Regions from separate parts of the Paenibacillus sp. F411 genome, predicted to be linked through region 1. Evidence: riboswitches for the same ligand, from Rfam matches in the RefSeq annotation. Region 1 holds a riboswitch; the other holds the start of a gene.
The links. A riboswitch is a leader RNA that binds a small molecule or an ion and turns the genes downstream of it on or off. The one in region 1 is predicted to bind S-adenosylmethionine.
Positions count from the first base shown of each region.

Region 1 (5,120 bases):
TGAGGCTGTGGCGATGCCCCTACACGCAGAGTGACGGTTTCACTTGCTGCTCCGTCTTTAGCTCCGGCATCCGAGCCGGTGCTTTCTTTTTCAGTGTCTGTCCCGCAAGCCGCAAGCACCAGAAGCATAGCCAGGGCCAAGATCATTACATTCCATTTTTTCATCTCGTTATATCCTCCAATATTTATAAATTTCACTTTTTTCTGCTTATGCCTACTTCCGGGTGTAATGCCGGACGATTCGGTCGCCTGCCATCTGCAGCAGCTGTACCAGCAGAATCATCAGCACAACCGCTACGAGCATCACTTCGGTTTCATAGCGGTTATAGCCGTATTTGATCGCGAGATCCCCCAGCCCGCCGCCGCCGACAAGACCGGACATGGCGGTATAGGACACCAGAGTCACGATCGTAATGGTCACCGCCGCGATCAGGCCTGGCCTGGCCTCCGGAAGCAGCACTCTCAGCACAACCTGCTTGGTTGAGGAGCCCATTGCCTGAGCGGCCTCAATAACGCCTTTATCCACCTCGCTCAGTGCGGTTTCTACAAGCCTTGCAAAGAAAGGCGCTGCCCCGATCACCAACGGGGGAATGGTTCCGAGCACCCCATAGGATTGACCAACAATGACTTTCGTAATCGGAATCAAGGCCACGATCAGGATAATGAATGGCACGGAGCGCAAAATATTGACTACGAAGGAGAGAACACTGTATCCTGCTCTCGCCCATCCTGACGAGGATCTTGACCACATGTACAGCATCACACCGATCGGCAGGCCGATCAGCACCGCGAACACGGAGGAAGCCAGAAGCATTCGCAGGGTGTCCAGCGTGGCTGTCAGTACTTCTTCCCAATCCACCAGGGTAAAATCCAATCCGAGCATCAGCCTGCCACCTCCACATCAAGTCCTTCTGCCTGAAGTGCCGCAATCGTGGCAGCTACCGCCTCCGGCTGGCCTTCAAATCGAACGATCAGCTGGCCATAAGGGGTTGCCTTGATCGTTGAAATCTTGCCCTGCAGGATTGCAAAAGCGACGCCGGTTTCTTTCACGGTCTGGGATAGAGTGGACTCGTAGGTTTTTGGCCCCAGAAACGTAATTTTGACTGTCTGGCTGTGGGACCCTTGAGAAGAAGCTCCCTGCTCGTACAGCGCCTCCGGAATAAATCCTTGATCCTCCCGGATAAAATCACGGGTAACCTCGTGCTTAGGTCGAAGAAACACTTCCGTGACCGGCCCCTGCTCCACAATCCCGCCCTGATGAATGACAGCAACCCGGTCACAGATGCTTTGAATAACATGCATTTCATGAGTAATGAGAACAATCGTGAGCTGAAAGCGCTCGTTGATGTCCAGCAGCAGCTTCAGGATGGAATCCGTCGTCTGCGGATCCAGTGCCGAAGTGGCCTCGTCACATAGCAGCACCTCAGGATCACTGGCCAGTGCTCGGGCGATGCCAACCCTCTGCTTCTGTCCCCCGGACAGCTGTGCGGGATATTTATTGCGATGCGCCTCCAGACCGACAAGCGTCAGCAGCTCACTGACCTTCCGTTCAATTTCCGCCTTGGGCGTCTTGATCAGCCGAAGCGGAAACGCAATATTGTCATACACCGTCGCTGAGGAGAGCAGATTGAAATGCTGAAAGATCATTCCGATACGGCGGCGCTCCTCCTGCAGCTGTTTTTTGCCGAGAGCTGTTAATTCGACACCGCCCACCCAGACCTCTCCCGAGGTCGGACGCTCCAGCAGATTCACGCAGCGAATCAAGGTGCTTTTCCCAGCTCCGGAATGCCCGATCACTCCAAAAATCTCGCCTTTCTGTATAGATAAATCGAGGCCTGACAAAGCGGTTGTCAACGCACCCGGTTTACCGTAATGCTTCGTAAGCTGCTTCAGCTCAATCACAGGCTGTACACTCCTTCCCTTCACTTCATTTTAACCAAAAAAAAAGAGAGCCCTATGGATTCCTCAGATGCAGAATCAAAAAAGGGCTCTCTTCGCTAACGAAAGAAAGATGCCTTGTCTCATCTGCCAAGACTGCGCTGTCGCTCAGTCTTGAAGGAATTAGCACCATGACACCTCTGATTCCCGCGGTATGCTGACCGTGACTCAGAAGTCGGTTGCCGGGCTTCATCGGGCCTGTCCCTCCGCCTCTCTCGATAAGAAAACATCGATATGAAATTATAATTTGATCGTTTTCAGAAACTATTCATGAATGCAATAGTTAGTATATGCCGTTTTCATTCTAAAGTCAAAAGGAATTTTAAGGAAATTTAAACCCGCTTTACGCCTTCATTCCTCTTTCAGACCAGAGCTTATTGGTGTAGTGATAGGACGCAGCCAGTGTCTTGCACACCATATCCAGCCCCTGTTTCAGATCATCCAGATGCTGATCCAGATCCTCCAGCTCCACCTTGTCGTTGAGACCCTTATGGCGCTGCCACAGATCATCCTGCATCTCCGAATTCATGTAGTGCACCTCGGCGTTACGGCGTTTGCGAAGCACGGACATCGGATTGCGATAGCTGTCCTTGATGGCTTCCAGCTCTCGGGATAAATCCTCATGGGTTTTCAAATATTTAAACTGCCGCAGCACCGTAAAATAACTGAAATGCGCCTTAACCTTAGACGTATTGAGATCATAAAGGTCATTCAGCACGGTTCCGAGCTTGTCGAGAATGGAGAAGACCCGGATAAATGCATTTTTGTAAAAGTAAACGTAACGGCCGTACTCTCCCTGCTCCTGAATGGACAGCTCATCGACATATCCTGCCTTGACCGATTTACGAAAATGTCCTGCTGCAAAGCAGCTTTGCTCCAGCTCATCCAGGGACACAATCAAGCCGCGCGTCCAAATCTCCAGCTTGCGGAAATCATGCGTGGGGTCTTGGTTCTTGTCAATTTCCTTCTGCAGAAGCTGTGTGGTTGTTACCATGGTTTCTATCGCATCTTCCATGAGCCCGTGATTAAGTCTAGGCTCCTCCCCAAGCAGTATTCGAAGCATGGCGTAACCTCCCTACGTTCAAGTTCAAGTTCATATAAGACGCGGCAGCTGGCGTATCGAGCGATGTTTTATTAAATATAAACAGATCTCTGGAGGAACTAAACCACTGCAGAGAGGATATGGAGCCCCACCTTTAAAATGTCCTTAAGGGGTCCCTGTTCATTCGTAAGGTGAACAAGCAAGCCCCCGAGGAGCTCGAGGACTTGTCGTATTGATTATTGGGTACCGTGCATGTGTTCTACATCTTATGAGGCTGCCGTTGCAAGCTGTTGATCTGCCTTCTGGGCAGGACGTGACCGGCTCAGCTGCCACACCCGGACACTAAGGTAGGCCAGAACCCCGAAGAGCGCTGAGATGAGCAAGGTATGACCCAAAGCGGCAAAAATGTACAGCTCCTCATTCTGCATCGTAGACATCAGCACTCCGCCGCTCAGCACCTGCAGCAGGCACAGCACTAAGGCCGCAACGCCCAGCATTTGAATTTCTTTATTATTGCGGTGACGCCAAAAAGCGAAATGCGCCATCACTGCAATGGTCAGCAGCAGCAATGCCGCCGCTACGCGGTGCATAAAGGCAATGCCAACGCCGCCTGAAAGCTCCGGGATAAGCTCTCCGTTACACAGCGGCCACCCGGAGCAGCCTTCCCTGGATTCCGTATGGCTTACAAATGCCCCTATGTACACTACCACGTAGGAGTACACTGCAGTTGCCCATACCAGATTCCGAAACCTCTTGCTGACCTGCGGCAATGGCTCGGAATCTTTCGTATCACCTTCATGCTCCAGCCGCCGCATAGCCAAGGCCAGCATCACCGAGCTTGCGAACGCAATGAGAGAAAACCCGAAATGCAGTGCCATCACAGCCGCTGATTGCGGAGACATTACGGCCATTGCGCCCATAATAGCCTGCAGGATGACAAAGACGGAGGTTAGCCCCACGTACGCCAGCAGATCCCGGCGATGCCGCTTGTAGCGAACGAAGGCAAGCAGAGAAGCCAGCGCTGACAAGCCAGCCAGTCCACTAATCAGGCGGTGCGAGTATTCAATCATAGAAGCCAGGGTGTAAGCGGGAACAAATTTCCCATTGCATAACGGCCATTCCTGCCCACAGCCCAAGCCTGAGTCTGTCTTCGTGACCACCATTCCGCCAAAGGTCGCCAGAAACATAACGAGGCACGTTATATAACTGAGCCATTTCAACTGTTTATTATTCAAAATTATTCACCTGCTGCCTTATATTTCGTATTCTGAGCATGAAGTTTCCCCACGCCATCTATATTATAGCGGATCATGGCGCCGGGGTCATGGCTTGTTTGTGACAAAATGTTCAAAAATAAAGCACTATCTCCTCTTTACAAGGAAATAGTGCTCTATTCGTATCTCATTTACTTGTGGATCGTGTTGTATACCTCCAGGGCGCGCTGCAGGAAGGCTTCAATCTCTTCCCGCGACTTGCGGAGCTTGTTCACGAACCGAACCAGCTCACGGCCATCCGTGTAAGCCACAAAGCTCGGGATGCCCAGGATATTCTGCTCCTGACTGACATCCCCCACCTGATCCACATCAACCTCTACCAGTGTCAGGCGGTCGCTGTACTGGGCTTCCAGGTCCGGCATGAAGGGATCGATAAATTTGCAGTCACCGCACCAGTCTGCCTTGAAAACAGCAATGGTCAGTCTTGGGGGCTGGATCGCAACTTGAAACTCAGCTTTTGACGTGATTTTTTCCATAGGTAACTCCCCTTTTCCTGTGAATTCCTCTCTCCACAATAGTGAAGCAAATGTCAGAGTGGAAGTCAAATTTTGCGAGCATACTACATGGGTACTCAAGAACACTGCGAAAGAAGGTCATGGTATGCCACAGCAGCGGAGACAGCGGACAGGCTCCCTTTGGTCGATGCTGAGCGCCCTGCCTCATGCCGCTTCCGAGGCTGTCAGCGGCTTAGCCGCATCCTGGCACAACTCCGGCGAGCTTCGCAGGAGCAAGCTTCCTCTGGATTGGAACGAGGGAAGCGTCAGGAGCATCCTGTGTATTCTCGACCGCACGGCTGAGGGCTGCCGGAGGGAACGCGACGCCCGTCATTCAAGGTTTCAGGCCGGAGTCGATGCTCCGCTGCCGGGC
Region 1 is NZ_JAGFIP010000005.1:193,379-198,498, forward strand. Features, by position in the region: gene JJQ72_RS07805 (MetQ/NlpA family ABC transporter substrate-binding protein) at 1-164, opposite strand, end outside; gene JJQ72_RS07810 (methionine ABC transporter permease) at 214-882, opposite strand; gene JJQ72_RS07815 (methionine ABC transporter ATP-binding protein) at 882-1,901, opposite strand; SAM riboswitch class I at 2,018-2,162, opposite strand; gene JJQ72_RS07820 (Cthe_2314 family HEPN domain-containing protein) at 2,281-3,000, opposite strand; gene JJQ72_RS07825 (COX15/CtaA family protein) at 3,246-4,214, opposite strand; gene JJQ72_RS07830 (thioredoxin family protein) at 4,385-4,729, opposite strand; gene JJQ72_RS07835 (DUF2515 family protein) at 4,854-5,120, shown strand, end outside.

Region 2 (5,120 bases), on a different contig from region 1:
GGTCACGAGCTTCTTGCCGTAAAAACGATCTGTGGAGGTCACTGCGAGATCGAAGCGCTTCAGGGACGGTCCAATAAAGGTAACGAACCGTGTAGAGGTTGATTCCGTGCTGTCGGATAAATAGTCAAGCTGCTCTTTGTCTTGATCCATGAGTAGAAATGCTCCTTTTCTGCGTGCTCTGAATACGAAACATTATAACGCAAAATTAAGATGGGACAAAACAAAGCTTCAAAATAATAGGGATTGACCTTGTTACAAATCCTGGATAATATATAGAGTAACAGTATAACGGACGTAAGTATTAAAGGGAAGCACCTTTCATTCGCTGCGAAAGCGAGATGGAGGGTGCTTTTTTTTTGCGTGTGCGTGTGCTGAAATATTCAGGAATAAGGGAGGAAGAGGTATGGATATCGTGTTTATGAACCAGATGAGCCGCCCGGGGTCGGGTGGACACGAAACAGCGCAGCTATGGATTGGTGAGGAGGAAGGCAGCTGGTACCTGGGCTGGCGCGGATCGGAAGGGGAGGGAGAAGGCGGCGATGAAGCCTGGTATGAGGGAGGGTCCTGGCAGGAGCTGCTCTGTGTGTACCGCCATGGACTCGCGCAGAAGCTTGCACTAGGCTATCGGCCGGTCATTGCCGGTGTCTTCCATGAGCCGGAGGAGAGCGGGAGCAGCAACCGGCACGCACTGCGCCTGCAATGCTACAGCGAGCGCAGCGGCAGTGAAGAGCTGTACAGTGAGCTGTGCGCCTGGCGAAGAAGAAAGGCGGCGGCAGGCAGAAAGGCACCCTACTTCATCGCGAGTAACCGGGTGCTGCGAATGATCAGCGCCTTCATTCCGAAGACGCAGGAGGAGCTGCTGCAGCTGCCGGGCATCGGCAGCACCAAGGCGCAGGAGCACGGGGAGGATTGGCTTGAAATGACATCCCGTGTGGAGAGGGTGCATGGCTTTCCCTTAAACTGGGTTGAGGCTGCTCTGGAGGAGGATGAGTTCATGTCCTGGTTATATACGCAGAAGGAGCAGAAATACAAGCTGGAGCTGGAGAAATATCGGACCAACCGGCAGCTGCTGGAAGGCATTGCGCGGAGCCTGAATATGGAGGCACTGAGCGAGGTCACCGGAATGTCCCGGCGCGCGGTCATTGAGGCTGTGGAAGCGCTGGAGAAGGCAGGATATAATACGGAGCCGTTGATCTCTGCCGAGCTTGCCGTCATGCCGGAAGAGGAGCAGGACCATGTATGGAAGGCGCTGGAGGAGCTTGGGGACACCTTTTTAAAGCCGATTTTGCAGCGTGTTTACGGGGAAGAGGAGAGAGAAGGGCTGTCCCAGGAGCAGCTGTACGAACGGCTGCGGCTCATACGAATCCGGTACCGGCGGGAAGCGGAGTCACATGGCCGGCGGGCCGTGTAGGCAGAGCGCTTCATTTGAAAGAGGCTGTCCCAAAAGTAAATCTTGTTTAACGAGGCAGCTCAATTGAAGGAAATATGAAGCAAAAAATAAAGATTTGTACAAATGAAGCCGCTCCTTATTAGATGGTTGTTAGACACTTCCATTCTGCCAAAGAGCGGTTTCTTTGTGTTACCTGTTTTCTGGGGACAACAGCGATCGGAAGCCCCTCTTCCTGCAGCGACCACGCCTTCGTTGGCGGATACACCATCTTTTGCGTGAACCTTATTTTACAACAAAAAAAGGTATTGCTCCCTTAATTATTTCGGGTGCAGTACCTTCTTCGATTCAGTCAGGACTTTTTCAGTAGCCTCCGCAAGACCCTGGATCTTTTGGGACAGCCTCTCTTGTAACTAAAGCCATTCTTTTTTGCGGAACAAATAATACATTCCGAAGCCCACGGCAACCATGACCGCCAGTACAATGAAATATGAATATTTCCAGTGCAGCTCCGGCATGAAATCAAAATTCATGCCATAGATGCCGGTAATGACAGTCAGCGGCATAAAGATGGTCGTGATTACGGTAAAAATGCTCATCGTTTCGTTAGCGCGGATCGCGATACTGGACTGGTAGGCCTCCCGCAGGTTGCCCATCAAATCGCGGTACGTTTCGAAGATTTCCGAGATCTTGACCGCATTCTCGTACGTGTCGCTGAAATACTTTTGAAGCTGATCGTCAATCAATCGCAGATCCTTCTTATTTAAGGTATGGATCACATCCCTCTGCGGCCCGAGAACACGCTTCAGCCACAGAATTTCACTGCGCAGCCCGACAATCTCGTTGAGATGCGACTTCTTGGTATGCATTAGAATATCCTCTTCCAGCTGCTCGATCCGCACCTCGATCCGGTCGCCCACCGTGAAGTAATTATCGGTGACGAGATCGATCAGAACATACAGGAACCGGTCCGGGGAGTTCACTTCCTCTTCCCACAGCAGAGGCTTGATGGCACGGAGCTCATGAATCTTCTGGCGGGTCACTGTAATAATAAAATGCCGTCCGAGAAAAATATTCAGCGCCCGCAGAAAGATCTCTTCATCATCAAATCGGATGCTGTTCACAACGATAAAATAATGGCTTTCATAAATTTCAATCTTGGGACGCTGCTCCTCTTCCGTCAAACAGTCCTCTACCGCCAAATCATGCAGAGAGAATAAGGGCTGAAGCGCAGCCAGATCCTCCAGATCCGCATCTATCCAGTAGAAGCCCTCGGCTGGCGGAGTGAGGGTCGTTTCAAGGTCATCCACCGAAGTAAAAACGCCGGCGTTTACCAGTCGGATCTTCATCTGATATCCTCCTTTTCACAGAACACGTGGATACGGTCGTTGAATAAGGCACAGGTATCAGCAGCCAGCCTGAATGGGTTCATTATATTTATGTAATCACCATAAAAATAACGTCGCCGCAGGCCGGGAAGCTGATGGGTCTCCTATGCGATTGTATGTCACGGAGTACAAGCCTCTGGCCCGGGTCACCGTCCATTTTTATGTCACCTCTTTCCCTGCAAACGATTAGCACTCGTCTAGTATAACGCCGGGTTAGGGACCTTTCAAGGCTGAATTCCGCGCATTCAAGGCCCTCATCTCACCGTATGAAGGAAAAGAGAAACAGGTTCTTCAAAATGCGCCTTAAACCGTCTTGACGGGAAAAAAAGAATGTTTTAAAGTAATGTCAGAAGTGATTCGTGTCAGTCATTATTAAAATTTCATATCGTTGTCAATCTTATCAAGAGCAGGTGGAGGGACTAGCCCGATGAAACCCGGCAACCGGCAGCAATATCGCACGGTGCTAATTCTTGCAGGATGAAGTGAATGCCGGGACAGGCATTTACGGCACCCTGACAGATGAGAGAGAATCATAATCTACGTTTACGTACATATGACCTTTCTCAGTTATAGAGAAGGGTCATTTTTTTGATGGAATCCAAGAAGGAGGAACACTTTATGCCCATTAAAATTCCGGATACCCTGCCAGCTAAGGAAGTGCTTGCAGGGGAGAATGTTTTCACTATGGATGAGAGTCATGCCTTTCAACAGGATATCCGTCCGCTGCGGATTGCAATCCTGAATCTGATGCCGAACAAGGAAACGACGGAAACCCAGCTGCTGCGCCTGATCGGGAACTCCCCGCTGCAGGTCGATGTCGTACTGCTGCATCCGAGCTCACATACATCCAAGAACACGTCGGCAGAGCATTTGGAGGCGTTCTACAAAACCTTCGAGGAAGTGAAGCACCGCCGGTTCGACGGAATGATTATTACAGGTGCTCCGGTGGAGCAGCTGGATTTTGAGGACGTGAATTATTGGGATGAGCTGAGGGAGATTATGGAGTGGACCAAGGATAATGTGACCTCGACGCTCCATATTTGCTGGGCTTCCCAGGCGGGACTGTACTATCACTATGACGTGCCGAAGTACACACTGCCTGACAAATGCTTCGGGGTGTTCCCGCATACGACCAGTGACCCCACGGTGCCTTTGCTGCGCGGCTTTGACGAGATGTTTCATGCTCCGCATTCCCGCCATACGGAGGTGCGCCGGGAGGATATTGAGCAGCACGGGGATCTTCAAATTCTGTCCGAGTCCGAGGAGGCGGGCATTTATCTTGTGTCTTCCCGCGATGGCCGCCAGATCTTCGTTACCGGTCATTCCGAATATGACGCGGATACGCTGCGGTGGGAATATGAACGAGATGCCGCCAAGGGCCAGGAGGTCGAGCTTCCGAAGCATTATTATCCTTCAGATGATCCTTCGCGCAAGCCGCCGGCAATCTGGCGGGCCCATGCCAACTTATTGTTCTCGAACTGGCTGAATTACTATGTCTATCAAGCGACGCCGTATGACATCGGTCCGCAAAACTAAAATATCATGTCAAGGATAGGTATCTGGAGAGGAGTATACCAAGCGTGGACAAAAACCAGTTGAACATAGAAAGCCGCCTGGCACAGATTGGGTCGGTGGAGGAGCCGGTTACCGGCGCGATCAATTTTCCAATATACCAGGCTACGGCGTTCCGCCATCCAAGGCTTGGCCAGAGCACGGGCTTTGATTACATCCGCACCAAAAATCCGACCCGGCAGGTGCTGGAGGAGGCTTGTGCAGGACTTGAGTCCGGCGATGCCGGCTTCGCCTGCAGCTCCGGTATGGCTGCCCTGCAAACGGTGTTTGCCCTGTTTAGCCAGGGGGACCATCTAATCGTCTCGCTGGACCTTTACGGCGGGACTTATCGGCTACTGGAGGCGATCCTGTCCCGTTTTGGCGTCAGCGCAAGCTACGTGGATACCAACGACCTGGACGCACTGGAAAGCTGCCGGAAGCCGAGCACGAAGGCGGTGTTTATCGAGACACCGACGAATCCGCTTATGATGATTACTGATATTCAAGCCGTCAGCCATTGGGCGCACCGGCACGGCCTGCTGTCCATCGTTGACAATACGCTGCTGACACCGTTCTTTCAGCGCCCGATCGAGCTGGGGGCAGATGTCGTTGTGCACAGTGCGACGAAATATCTGGGCGGACATAATGATGTGCTGGCGGGTCTGATCGTAACGAAAGGTAAAGAGCTGTCGGACAAAATGGCCTTTCTTCACAATTCCATCGGCGCCGTGCTAAGTCCGTCCGATTCGTACCAGCTGATGCGTGGCATGAAGACCCTTGCGCTGCGGATGGAG
Region 2 is NZ_JAGFIP010000004.1:93,549-98,668, forward strand. Features, by position in the region: gene JJQ72_RS05940 (DUF3055 domain-containing protein) at 1-150, opposite strand, end outside; gene JJQ72_RS05945 (HRDC domain-containing protein) at 404-1,411, shown strand; gene corA (magnesium/cobalt transporter CorA) at 1,801-2,736, opposite strand; SAM riboswitch class I at 3,170-3,301, shown strand; gene metA (homoserine O-acetyltransferase MetA) at 3,394-4,311, shown strand; gene JJQ72_RS05960 (PLP-dependent transferase) at 4,356-5,120, shown strand, end outside.
Region 2: linked by a shared signal. The riboswitch ahead of metA (homoserine O-acetyltransferase MetA) and the one ahead of JJQ72_RS07815 (methionine ABC transporter ATP-binding protein) in region 1 are both predicted to bind S-adenosylmethionine.